One region of the Paraburkholderia sp. BL18I3N2 genome, then DNA from elsewhere that is predicted to be linked to it. Evidence: riboswitches for the same ligand, from Rfam matches in the RefSeq annotation. Region 1 holds a riboswitch; each other region holds the start of a gene.

Region 1 (3,273 bases):
CGCCGACCGGTGACGAATTCGGTTCGCTTGCTTTGACTAGCCGGCAGGTAGTCCGGCCGCAATGAGGTATCGGTTGCCGAAGCGCAATTCATGCGGATGCAATTGAAAACGACGGATTAACGCCGGCGGGCGGTTCTATCCTTGCCGAACGATTTCAACCGACAGCGGCATGAAGTTTGCACGAGAAGACCTGCCCGACCTTCTGGAGCCAGTCATGACTACACAACACGCCACGCCTTCGTCAACTGGCGAACTCGATACCGTTCCAGACACATCGAGCCCTGCATACGCCGGCCGTCATCCGTTGACGCGCCTGTTCGACCGCTTTGCAAGCCTCGTTACGCGGTTTGCCGGCTCACCGGCTGCATTCTGTCTTGCCGTACTGACGGTCGTCGCCTGGGTCGTCACAGGGCCTATCTTCCATTACTCGGACGGATGGCAGCTGGTCATCAACACAGGCACCACCATCGTCACCTTTCTAATGGTCTTTCTGATCCAGCAGAGTCAGAACAAAGACAGTGTCGCGTTGCACCTGAAGTTGAACGAACTGCTTTCCTCGCATCGGCCCGCGAATAACAATCTGATCGGCATCGAGGACGCGTCTGAGGAAGAGCTCCGAAGACTCGCGGCAGCTTACCTGCGTTTGTCCACTCAGTCTGCCGCTTGCGCTCAAGGTTCGCCCGCGAAGGGCGGCACGGTGGAGGAACCGGCCGGGCAGACCGTCGAGAGTTGACATCGAACGAGTCGGCGGATAAGTGTCGCGCGTGATGATGCGCCGAGTTTGACGCCCGCTTCGATGAGCGGGCGTTAAGGATCGACGATGAGTCACTCGCTCACTGAGGTAACCGCATGGCTAAGGCTATTCGATCACATGGCGGCCTGAAAGCCGGACTGCGCCTGTTGGCCAGCGGCACGACGCGCTCCGCAAGCGCACCAAGCGAACCCCTTCGGACTAGAACAGCGGGTGCTCGTGCGGATACAGCGCCGTCCTGAGGGCAAAGCCACCGAGGACAACGAAGATGACCGCGGCCAGAATGTGGACCGCCTTGGTCGGCAGACGGTCGGCAAACTTGTGTCCGAGATAGATGACGGGCACGTTGGCCAGCATCATGCCGAGCGTGGTGCCGGCGACCACTCCGAAGAATTCGTGAAACCGCGCGGCCAGAGCGATCGTGACAACCTGCGTCTTGTCGCCCATTTCAGCGAGAAAGAACGTCAGCGCAGTGGTGCCGAACACTCCCATCGGATGCGTGGTCGACACCGCCTCGGCGCCGTCGAGCTTGTCGGGAATCAGAATCCACACAGCCATGACGGCAAATGACGCGACGACTGCCCAGTTCAGGATAGTCGGACTCAGAACGCTGGCAAGCCATGCGCCCAAAGCGCCGGACGCAGCATGATTGATGAGCGTTGCGACAAAGACGCCGAGAATGATTGGAATGGGTTTGCGATATCGGGCGGCCAGCACCAGGGACAACAGTTGGGTCTTGTCGCCGATTTCGGCTAGACCGACCACGCTGGTCGAAACGAGGAACGATTGCATAGGTTGTGAGCCGGGCCGCGCAGTACGTACGCGATGACGCGCATTCCGGCGACCCGGTCAGGTCGGAATGCGAGTCATCGGTCTTGCCAGGCATAGTGCTGTGCGCGCCATGGCGGTCTGTCGACCACCAAGTATGTTGACGGGCACCCTCGAGCATTGCGGTCGAGGCGGCTACTCCCCAATGAGAGCGGCGATTCTACATTGTCTCGGTCGAGTAACGCAAATCGTCAGCTTTGCGGAAGCGGGTGCGTTCAGATCTCACGGCCTCTGCTACGGAAGAATGCACGACGCTGTTTCGCGCGCGCTCCTGTGGTTCAAGCTGCAGCCTTTGTGCGGGGGACTTCGTCACGGAACCGCCCTGACGCAAGGTGGCCTCTCACATCATGCCGCCGGTGCTCCCAATGCCGCCGACTCCGGTGCCGCCCGTGCTGTTATTCGGCGACGTAGCAATCGGATGTGCCGCCCCGGTTCTGGCCATCAGCGCGACGGCGGCGGCGTCCGGTTCGCCGTTGGCGTCGATCGCGCCGCGGGCGAGGAGCGCTTCGAGATCGCTGTCCTCGCCAGGTTGGCCGGCAGCGAATGCCGTAGTCAGGAAATTGGGCGCGGACAGCGTGACACCGTACGTTTGCTGCAGATTCTGCACGACCGCGGCCTGCGCAGTCAGAACGTCGGCCTGATTCGCCAGCACTTGCTGGAACTGTGAGTTCACCGCGAAGCCGGCGATGAGGCCGGTTTCATTCGTGCCGAGTTGCGCCGCCAGATACGACACCAGCAGATCCGTCTCCGGCGTGACGTTGTATGTGCCGCCGGCGAACGCAACGGAATGCAGCATCGTTACACCCGAGGTCGCGGCGATCATGCATGGCATCACGGCGCCGAGGGTCGCGTGGAAGTTTCCGTTCGCATCCGCTGCAACCGACAGCGAACCCCGCGCGCAGTCGATGTTGATCGTCGCGTTCGCCAGTGCCTTGCCCGTTGCCGCCGTGCCGGCGATCGAAACCATCGACGTGCCGCTGCCGCTGCTGCCGCCACCACCTCCGCAGCCCGCGAGCCACACGACGCCTGCCATCAGCAGCGTTACGCCGGCAGGTCGAATGAAATGCTGCTGTCGAATGTTCATCGAAGTCTGCCGTTGAATCGGACATGCTGTCTAAACGATCCGGCGTCACCGCCTATTCCATCTTTCGCGCAAACCTTCACTTCACACGATTGGAATAGAGCGGCCCCGCCGGGCGTTTATTCGGGGTATTGACGCTGGGTCTTTCGAGTCCGGCATCAGGGCGGGTAGATGCAAACCGCAACCCAGTCATGAACGACGACACCAACCGCGGGAGGCGAGGCGTGGGCAGTATGGATTGGCGGCCGCTATCGGCGTTTGCCGACAACGAGCTGTGCGCGTCGGAGCGCGCGGCCACGCTCGTCTGGCTGACGACCGACCCCGAGGCCGCCGAACGCGTAGCCGATTACCGCGCGCAAAAAGCCGCGCTGACGGCATTGTTCCGGGAGCCGCGAGACGACGCGCGTTGTATCGTCGTATGCCGCCTCGCGCCGAGGTGGCGGCGGGCTGGCCTTGCCGCCTCCTGCATGGCGATGGGCGTGGCGCTCGGCTCGTCATCCGCCTGGGTGTCGGCGAAATTCGCGGCCGATACACCCGTGTTCGTGGAGCGCGCCGACCTCGCTTTCGCGGTGTACGCGCCCGAGCAACGCCACCCCGTGGAGGTCGCGGCGCT
Region 2 (3,273 bases), on a different contig from region 1:
TGCTCGACGGCTCGGCCAAACCGCTGGCCATCGATCGCGTGATCGGCAGGCGTCCGGTGATCGCGTTCGGCAACGCGGATGGCGACGCGCCGATGCTCGAATGGACCTCGGCAGGCGACGGCCCGCGGCTCGCCGCGCTCGTGCATCACACGGACGCGGAGCGCGAATACGCATACGACCGCGCGGCGAAGAGCGGCAAGCTCGACAAAGGTCTGGACGAGGCCGGCGCGAAAGGCTGGCTTGTCGTCGATATGAAAGATGACTGGAGAACCGTGTTCAAGCCGGACGGCGCGACAACGGCCACGGCGGCGACAACGGCCCGGGCGAACTGAATGTGAAACGCAGAGGGCCGTCCGGCTAACGGCCTTCTGCGACTATTTTCAGCTGTGGCCGGCGGCTCGTTTAGCGGCTCAGCGTAATCGCCAGATACGTGGCATAGAGCACCCCGCAAACCAGCAATGCCCAAACCGGCACGCCGCGCTCACGCACATTGACCCGCAGCCACGCCGCGGCGACGAGCGTGATTACGATGCCGGTCACCACTTCGATACGCGGCACCCACGGCGTCAGCAGAATACCGATCGCGGGCAGCAGGGTGCCCTGAAACACCATCGCACCGGTGATGTTGCCGAACGCCAGCGTGTCCTTGCCGCGGCGGATCCACAGAATGCTGTTGACCTTCTCGGGCAGTTCGGTGGCGATCGGAATGATCAGCAGCGAGAGCAGCAGCGGCGACACGCCGAGCGCCTGCGATACGCCACGCACACCATGGATGAAGCCTTCCGCGCCCCACACCAGCAACGCGACGGCCAGCGTCAATTGCACCACGATGGTCGCGAGGTTGGTCGGCACGCCGAGGCGCGAGATCAGCATCTTGCCCGGCGCTTCAGTGCCGTGGCCGGCATCGACCAATTCATTCGATGCGCGGAAGGTCATCACCACATAAGTGACGTACACGCCGACCAGCGCCAGGCTGAAGAGCGCGCGCACGATCATCTGCTCATGCGGCACGTACATCGCGGCCGCTGCCAGTACGAACGCACACAGGAAATAGTTCAGGTCGCGCGTGAAGCCCGTGCGCTCCGGCGCGACCCAGCCGCGCGCGCCGCGCGAGCCGAGAATTGCGAGCGTCATGAGGAAAGTGGAGAGGGTGGAAAGCATCAGCGGCGCACCGAGAATCGCGCCAACGCCGATCTCCTGATTGACCGCGCTATCCGTCGTGCCGCTGGCGATCGCGAGCAGCGGCACGAGCGTCTCGGGCAACGCGGTGCCGACGGCGGCGAACAGTGAACCCGTCACGCCTTCGGAAATCTCGAGGCGTTCACCCAGATGCTCGAGTGCATTGGTGAAGAGCTCGGCCGCCACCAGAATGACGACGAGCATGATGGCAAGTTCGAGCAGGAGACCGGTCATGCGTGGCACCCCGCAATCACGCAAAGGCAGCGACGCGGCGGACGGGTAGTAGGGGAGACTGGCAAGTTACGACGATGTTTCACAGGGCTGCTCCGCGGTCGGACGTCGATGACAAACCAATGACGCACCGCCGCCCGTCCGACCAGAACGAGGCAGTGCGTCAATGGTCTCGCCAAACCGACGCGGTCGAACGCGCCATGACCCGCAGGCCAAGTATGTTGACGCGCTCTCCTTCAATGGATGAAGGAAGGCTACTCCCCAGTGACCGGGGGATTCTAACGGCAGGGGGCGTTTTCAACAACCTTGTTGCGGTGACGGCGGTTGTTGGAGCTAATCGGATAGCCAGGTAGTCGGGAATTTAGCCCGTTAGTTGAAGTGATATTGCACGCCGATTGTGAAACTGTTATTTGTTCTTCGGGTCCCGTCGTGATTGCTGGTGTCGGTTGTCCATTCGCTCACCGCGCTCATGTGTTTAGCAAACTTATATTCGACGCCTAAACCCCAGTGAAGGCGTGTGTCCGGCCGGTCCATTGTCAATCCAACACGTATGTACGGCATACACTGATTGAATGGCATGCCAAATTTCGCATCGATTCCGCCATCTTTAGAAGTTGTCGAGCCGTGATGCAGATCGGCAAAAACTTCCGCGCCTGCAACGAAGCGATCGACATCGAAGTTATATCCCGCCGTAAACCCCGGAAAAATCGCAGTATGCGATGCTTTATTGACGGCGCCTGAAGCATCGGAGGTATTCACGCCCAACTTGAAACCCACATAGGGGCCGGCAAACTCGCTTGCGCCCGTTTGAGGAGGCACTGATTGCGCGTGGACGAGATTGGATAGCATCATGATCGATGCGGTTAAAATCAGCCGGGTTATTTTGTACATGACCTGCAATAAAACGATTGGCGCGCGGATAGATCGCGACACCTTATTAATCAGTGAAGCGATGTCAAAATTCCGCTCCGGGGATATTCACGCGCGATGGAATTTGCATGACCAAAATATGCTAATTCAGGAAATAGGATGGGGCTATGCGAAATGTCCGCATGGAGACCTTCAAACGTCCGATTCTTAATTTACGGCACAAATAAAGCGGGACGTTTTGGGACGAATCTGCAAAGGGACATGCGAGCATACGTAAGGCGTTGCCAAACGACTATTGCAGGAATGTGGGGTCTTAGGCGGCACGCGTGTGACACGACCGGGCCGTAAGAAACAAAAGGGCTTAGCGCATATTGCGTAAGCCCTTGAGCGAGATCGATTCTTTATGGTGCGCCCGGCTGGGATCGAACCAGCAACCCCTGCCTTCGGAGGGCAGTACTCTATCCATTGAGCTACGGGCGCTTCAACACGAAAGCGTGGCACCAGAACGGATGCGACGCCAAAGCGAGACCGAAAGGATACCCGGTTTCCGCCATACCGTCCACCGGACGGCCTGCATGGCGGTCTTCGCGGTCTTTCAGGCAACCCGCGCGATGCGGGTAAACGCCTGCTGAACACCGCGCCGCGCCCCTCGCCGCCGTCGAAATGTTCCGTCTATAATCGTCCGTGGCTGATTAAAGAACAAGAAGTTGCCGTCACGCTGTACCGCTCACATACCCACGGAGACGAGACAAGCATGAGCGAAGCACCACACGGAGCCCCGATCAAAACCCCCGGACAGCTCGTCGCCGCGATCATTGCCAGTTTTGCGGTACCGATCGTCATCATCGTTCTGTTAGTGATCTACGTCGACAATTCGACGCGCACCGGCGCCGGCACCGACTCTCTCTCCGAAGCCGAGGTCACCGCCCGCATCAAGCCATTTGCCCAGGTCGACATTCGCGACGCCAACGCGCCGCGCGTCTACAAGAGCGG
Region 3 (3,273 bases), on a different contig from region 1:
GTAGATTTGCCCCATCTCCCTTTCCGATGTATAGACGACGTTCATGCGCGGAAGAAAGCCGAGTTGCATCGCCTGCTTCGTCATCGAATACGTACCCGAGATAACGGCTTGCGACGCGATCACGGTCGCGACCGTCGAGAGCACGATCATCGGATACAGCGCCCATTGCGGAAACAGTTTGTAGAACGGATTTTGCAGCGCGCCCGGATCGGCAAGCAGCAACGCGCCCTGCCCGAGATAGTTCAGCGCGAGTGCTGGAAACACGAGGCTGAACCACGTCAGCCGGATTGGCCTCGCGCCGAAATGTCCCATGTCGGCATATAGCGCTTCGGCGCCGGTCAACGACAGAACGACCGCGCCCAAAGCAACGAACGCCAGCCACCGATGATGCAGGCAGAACGCCAGCCCCGCGAGCGGATTGAGCGCGACGAGAATCGCGGGCGCCCGCATCATGTTGACGACGCCCACCACGGCAAGCACGATGAACCAAAGCACCATCACCGGTCCGAACACGATGCCGATACCGGCCGTGCCATGCTTCTGCATCAGGAATAATGTGACCAGCGCAACCAGCGTCACGGGAATCACACAGGTTTTGAGGAACGGCGCGGCCACTTCGAGACCTTCGACCGCGCTCAGCACCGAGATCGCCGGCGTAATCACACTGTCGCCGTAAAAGAGCGCCGCGCCCATAATGCCGATGCCCAGTAACGTATGGCGCAAGCGCGGGCGCGCAGAAACCGACGACGCGGCCAGCGCCAGCAGCGCCATAATCCCGCCCTCGCCGTGATTGTTCGCGCGAAGAATCAACGTGACGTATTTGAGCGAGACGACGACGATCAGCGACCAGACGATCAGCGACACAATGCCGACCACATTCAGCGCGTTGAGCGACAGCCCGTTGACTGGATTGAACACCGTCTGCAGCGTGTACAGCGGGCTGGTGCCGATGTCGCCGTACACCACACCTAATGCTGCAAGCGCGAGTGCAGGCATCGCCGGGCGGTGATGCCCGCGCCCGCCGGAATGGCCCGCATCGGGCGCGGCGGATACTGACTGGCTCATGTCTCGCTCCAGTTTCGCGTTCTCGCGGTGCAACATAAGGCTTGGGCCGGTGCACGCGCGGAACCGATTCATGCTTTTATCAGGCCTCGTTTTTCGAGGAGTCGCCTGCGCCCCCAATAGTCAGCATCGCGGAAGCAACTTTCGTACGAGAAACGGGCGTCCCGTCCCTGATGCTTCACGCGCATTCATATTGTTCTAATGTGGTGCGTACCTGCCCTCCGCGGACGTGCCCTGTCTCTTTTTCCCGAAAGGACGGTGTGCCACTAATTCAACATATACCATCGGCGGTTTGCCACGCTACTGATACGTGAAGTAGCGACCGATTTCTTTCCTGGGCAGACACGCAAGGCGCAAGCACCATTACATAAACCTTTCGACATGGTATGCTCGCACCTGTCTTTGGGGAGTAGCCGGCTTCTACCCAGAAGCGCCTGCATCAACATTCTCGGTCGCGCAGACCGTGGTGCAGGCAGCCCTTTGGTTGGCAAGACCATCGACACACCACGCGACCGGTCGGGCGCGGCGGTGTGTCGCGGTTTTCCGCCCGACCACGAGCCCTCCTCTCATGAATCCTGTCGCCACGCTGTTCCTTGCTTTCGCCATGTCCACCGACGCCTTTGCGGCCGCAATCGGCAAAGGCGCCACGCTCAATCGTCCTCATTGGCGCGAAGCTGTCAGGACGGGACTCATCTTCGGCGTCATCGAAGCACTAACGCCCCTGGTCGGCTGGTTTCTCGGCAAAGCTGCAGCGCAATACGTCTCGGCATGGGATCACTGGATCGCGTTTTCGCTCCTATTGGTCCTCGGTGCCCGCATGATTTTCAACAGCTTTAACACCAAGGAAATCGAAGAGACGAAGCCGTCGGCTCACTCGTTCTGGTTGCTGGCGCTGACCGGCTTTGCCACGAGTATCGACGCCATGGCGGTCGGTGCGGGCCTCGCTTTCGTGGACGTCAACATCTATTCCACTGCCGCCGCGATCGGTCTCGCCACCATGGCGATGGTCACGATCGGCGTGATGCTCGGCCGCGTCATCGGGCATGTGGCGGGCAGGCGCGCGGAACTGGCGGGTGGCGTGGTGCTGATCGGCATTGGCAGCACGATCCTGGCTGAGCATCTGAACATCATCGGCTAGACGATGTTTGACGGCGGCCCGCTGATCTCCATTTCTTTCGGCGCAATCGGCGTCGGGCGCCGCCAGCCGCCTGTATGATGGCGGGTTCGCGTCCGATCCGAAGGTCCGACCTGAAGTCCACGCAAACGCATCCATTCACGACAACCCAGAGGAAGATTGGCATGACGGCCGCAACGCAATTCGATCAGGTTTCCATTGTTAAACGAGCCAACGTCTATTTCGACGGCAAGTGCGTCTCGCACACCGTTCTGTTCGCCGACGGCACGCGCAAAACGCTCGGCGTGATCCTGCCGGGCGCGCTCAACTTCGGCACCGACGCGCCGGAACTGATGGAAGTGCAGGCCGGCCAATGCCGCATCCGCCTCGAAGGCAGCGACGAGTGGAAGACGTATGCTGCGGGCGAGTCGTTCTCGGTGCCCGGGAAAAGCCGCTTCGATATCGACGTGATCGAAACACTCGACTACGTCTGCAGCTATCTGTAAAACGTGTCGCGTTGCACGACGTTGGAATGACGCGCTCTAAATCTCCGGTTTAGAGCGCGGGCTTCTCATAAAGAACGCACGTGGATTGCAGCAGCGTTACGTTACCGACGGCACGCCACGTGCCTCATGTTCGCTCAGCCACGCACTGACGTGTCTCTACATTGTTCAACAGCGCCTCAAAATCCTCGATAGGAAGCGGGCGGCAGAAATAATAGCCCTGATACGCGTAGCATCCCGCTGCAGCGAGGAAATCCCGCTGAGCCTCGGTCTCGACGCCTTCGGCGATCACACCCAAACCGAGGCTGCGCGCAAGCGCCACGATGGTTCTGGCAATCACGGCGTCGTTGGAATCGACCAGGACGTCGCGCACAAATGAGCGGTCGATCTTCAACTGATCCAAAGGCAGGCGCTTCAAATAGGACAGCGACGAATAGCCGATGCCAAAATCGTCGAGTGCAAAGACAATGCCTTTCGCTTTCAACGCACTCATCTTCTCGATGATGTCCTGCACGTTGTCGACCAGCACGCTTTCCGTCAGTTCCAGTTTCAACCTGTCGGGCCGCGCGCCGGTGCGGCCGATAATCGTCAATA

Evidence for each region. Region 1 has a riboswitch for manganese ahead of B0G75_RS15995 (TMEM165/GDT1 family protein). Riboswitches for the same ligand answer to the same signal wherever they lie in the genome.
Region 2: another riboswitch for manganese. It lies ahead of B0G75_RS08725 (sodium:calcium antiporter); the one in region 1 lies ahead of B0G75_RS15995 (TMEM165/GDT1 family protein).
Region 3: another riboswitch for manganese. It lies ahead of mntP (manganese efflux pump MntP); the one in region 1 lies ahead of B0G75_RS15995 (TMEM165/GDT1 family protein).

The regions. Positions count from the first base shown of each region.
Region 1 covers NZ_PVNC01000005.1:95,770-99,042, forward strand. The annotation lists gene B0G75_RS15990 (low affinity iron permease family protein) at 215-733, shown strand; gene B0G75_RS15995 (TMEM165/GDT1 family protein) at 953-1,543, opposite strand; yybP-ykoY riboswitch at 1,549-1,735, opposite strand; gene B0G75_RS16000 (hypothetical protein) at 1,920-2,663, opposite strand; partial or broken gene B0G75_RS16005 (anti-sigma factor family protein) at 2,852-3,273, shown strand, end outside.
Region 2 covers NZ_PVNC01000002.1:627,354-630,626, reverse strand. The annotation lists gene B0G75_RS08730 (HAD family phosphatase) at 1-332, shown strand, start outside; gene B0G75_RS08725 (sodium:calcium antiporter) at 403-1,413, opposite strand; yybP-ykoY riboswitch at 1,506-1,685, opposite strand; gene B0G75_RS08720 (outer membrane protein) at 1,780-2,262, opposite strand; gene B0G75_RS40565 (hypothetical protein) at 2,261-2,491, shown strand; tRNA gene B0G75_RS08715 (tRNA-Arg) at 2,685-2,760, opposite strand; gene B0G75_RS08710 (cytochrome c5 family protein) at 3,035-3,273, shown strand, end outside.
Region 3 covers NZ_PVNC01000013.1:33,359-36,631, forward strand. The annotation lists gene B0G75_RS27390 (potassium transporter Kup) at 1-1,065, opposite strand, end outside; yybP-ykoY riboswitch at 1,455-1,620, shown strand; gene mntP (manganese efflux pump MntP) at 1,631-2,200, shown strand; gene B0G75_RS27400 (pyrimidine/purine nucleoside phosphorylase) at 2,362-2,682, shown strand; gene B0G75_RS27405 (EAL domain-containing protein) at 2,807-3,273, opposite strand, start outside.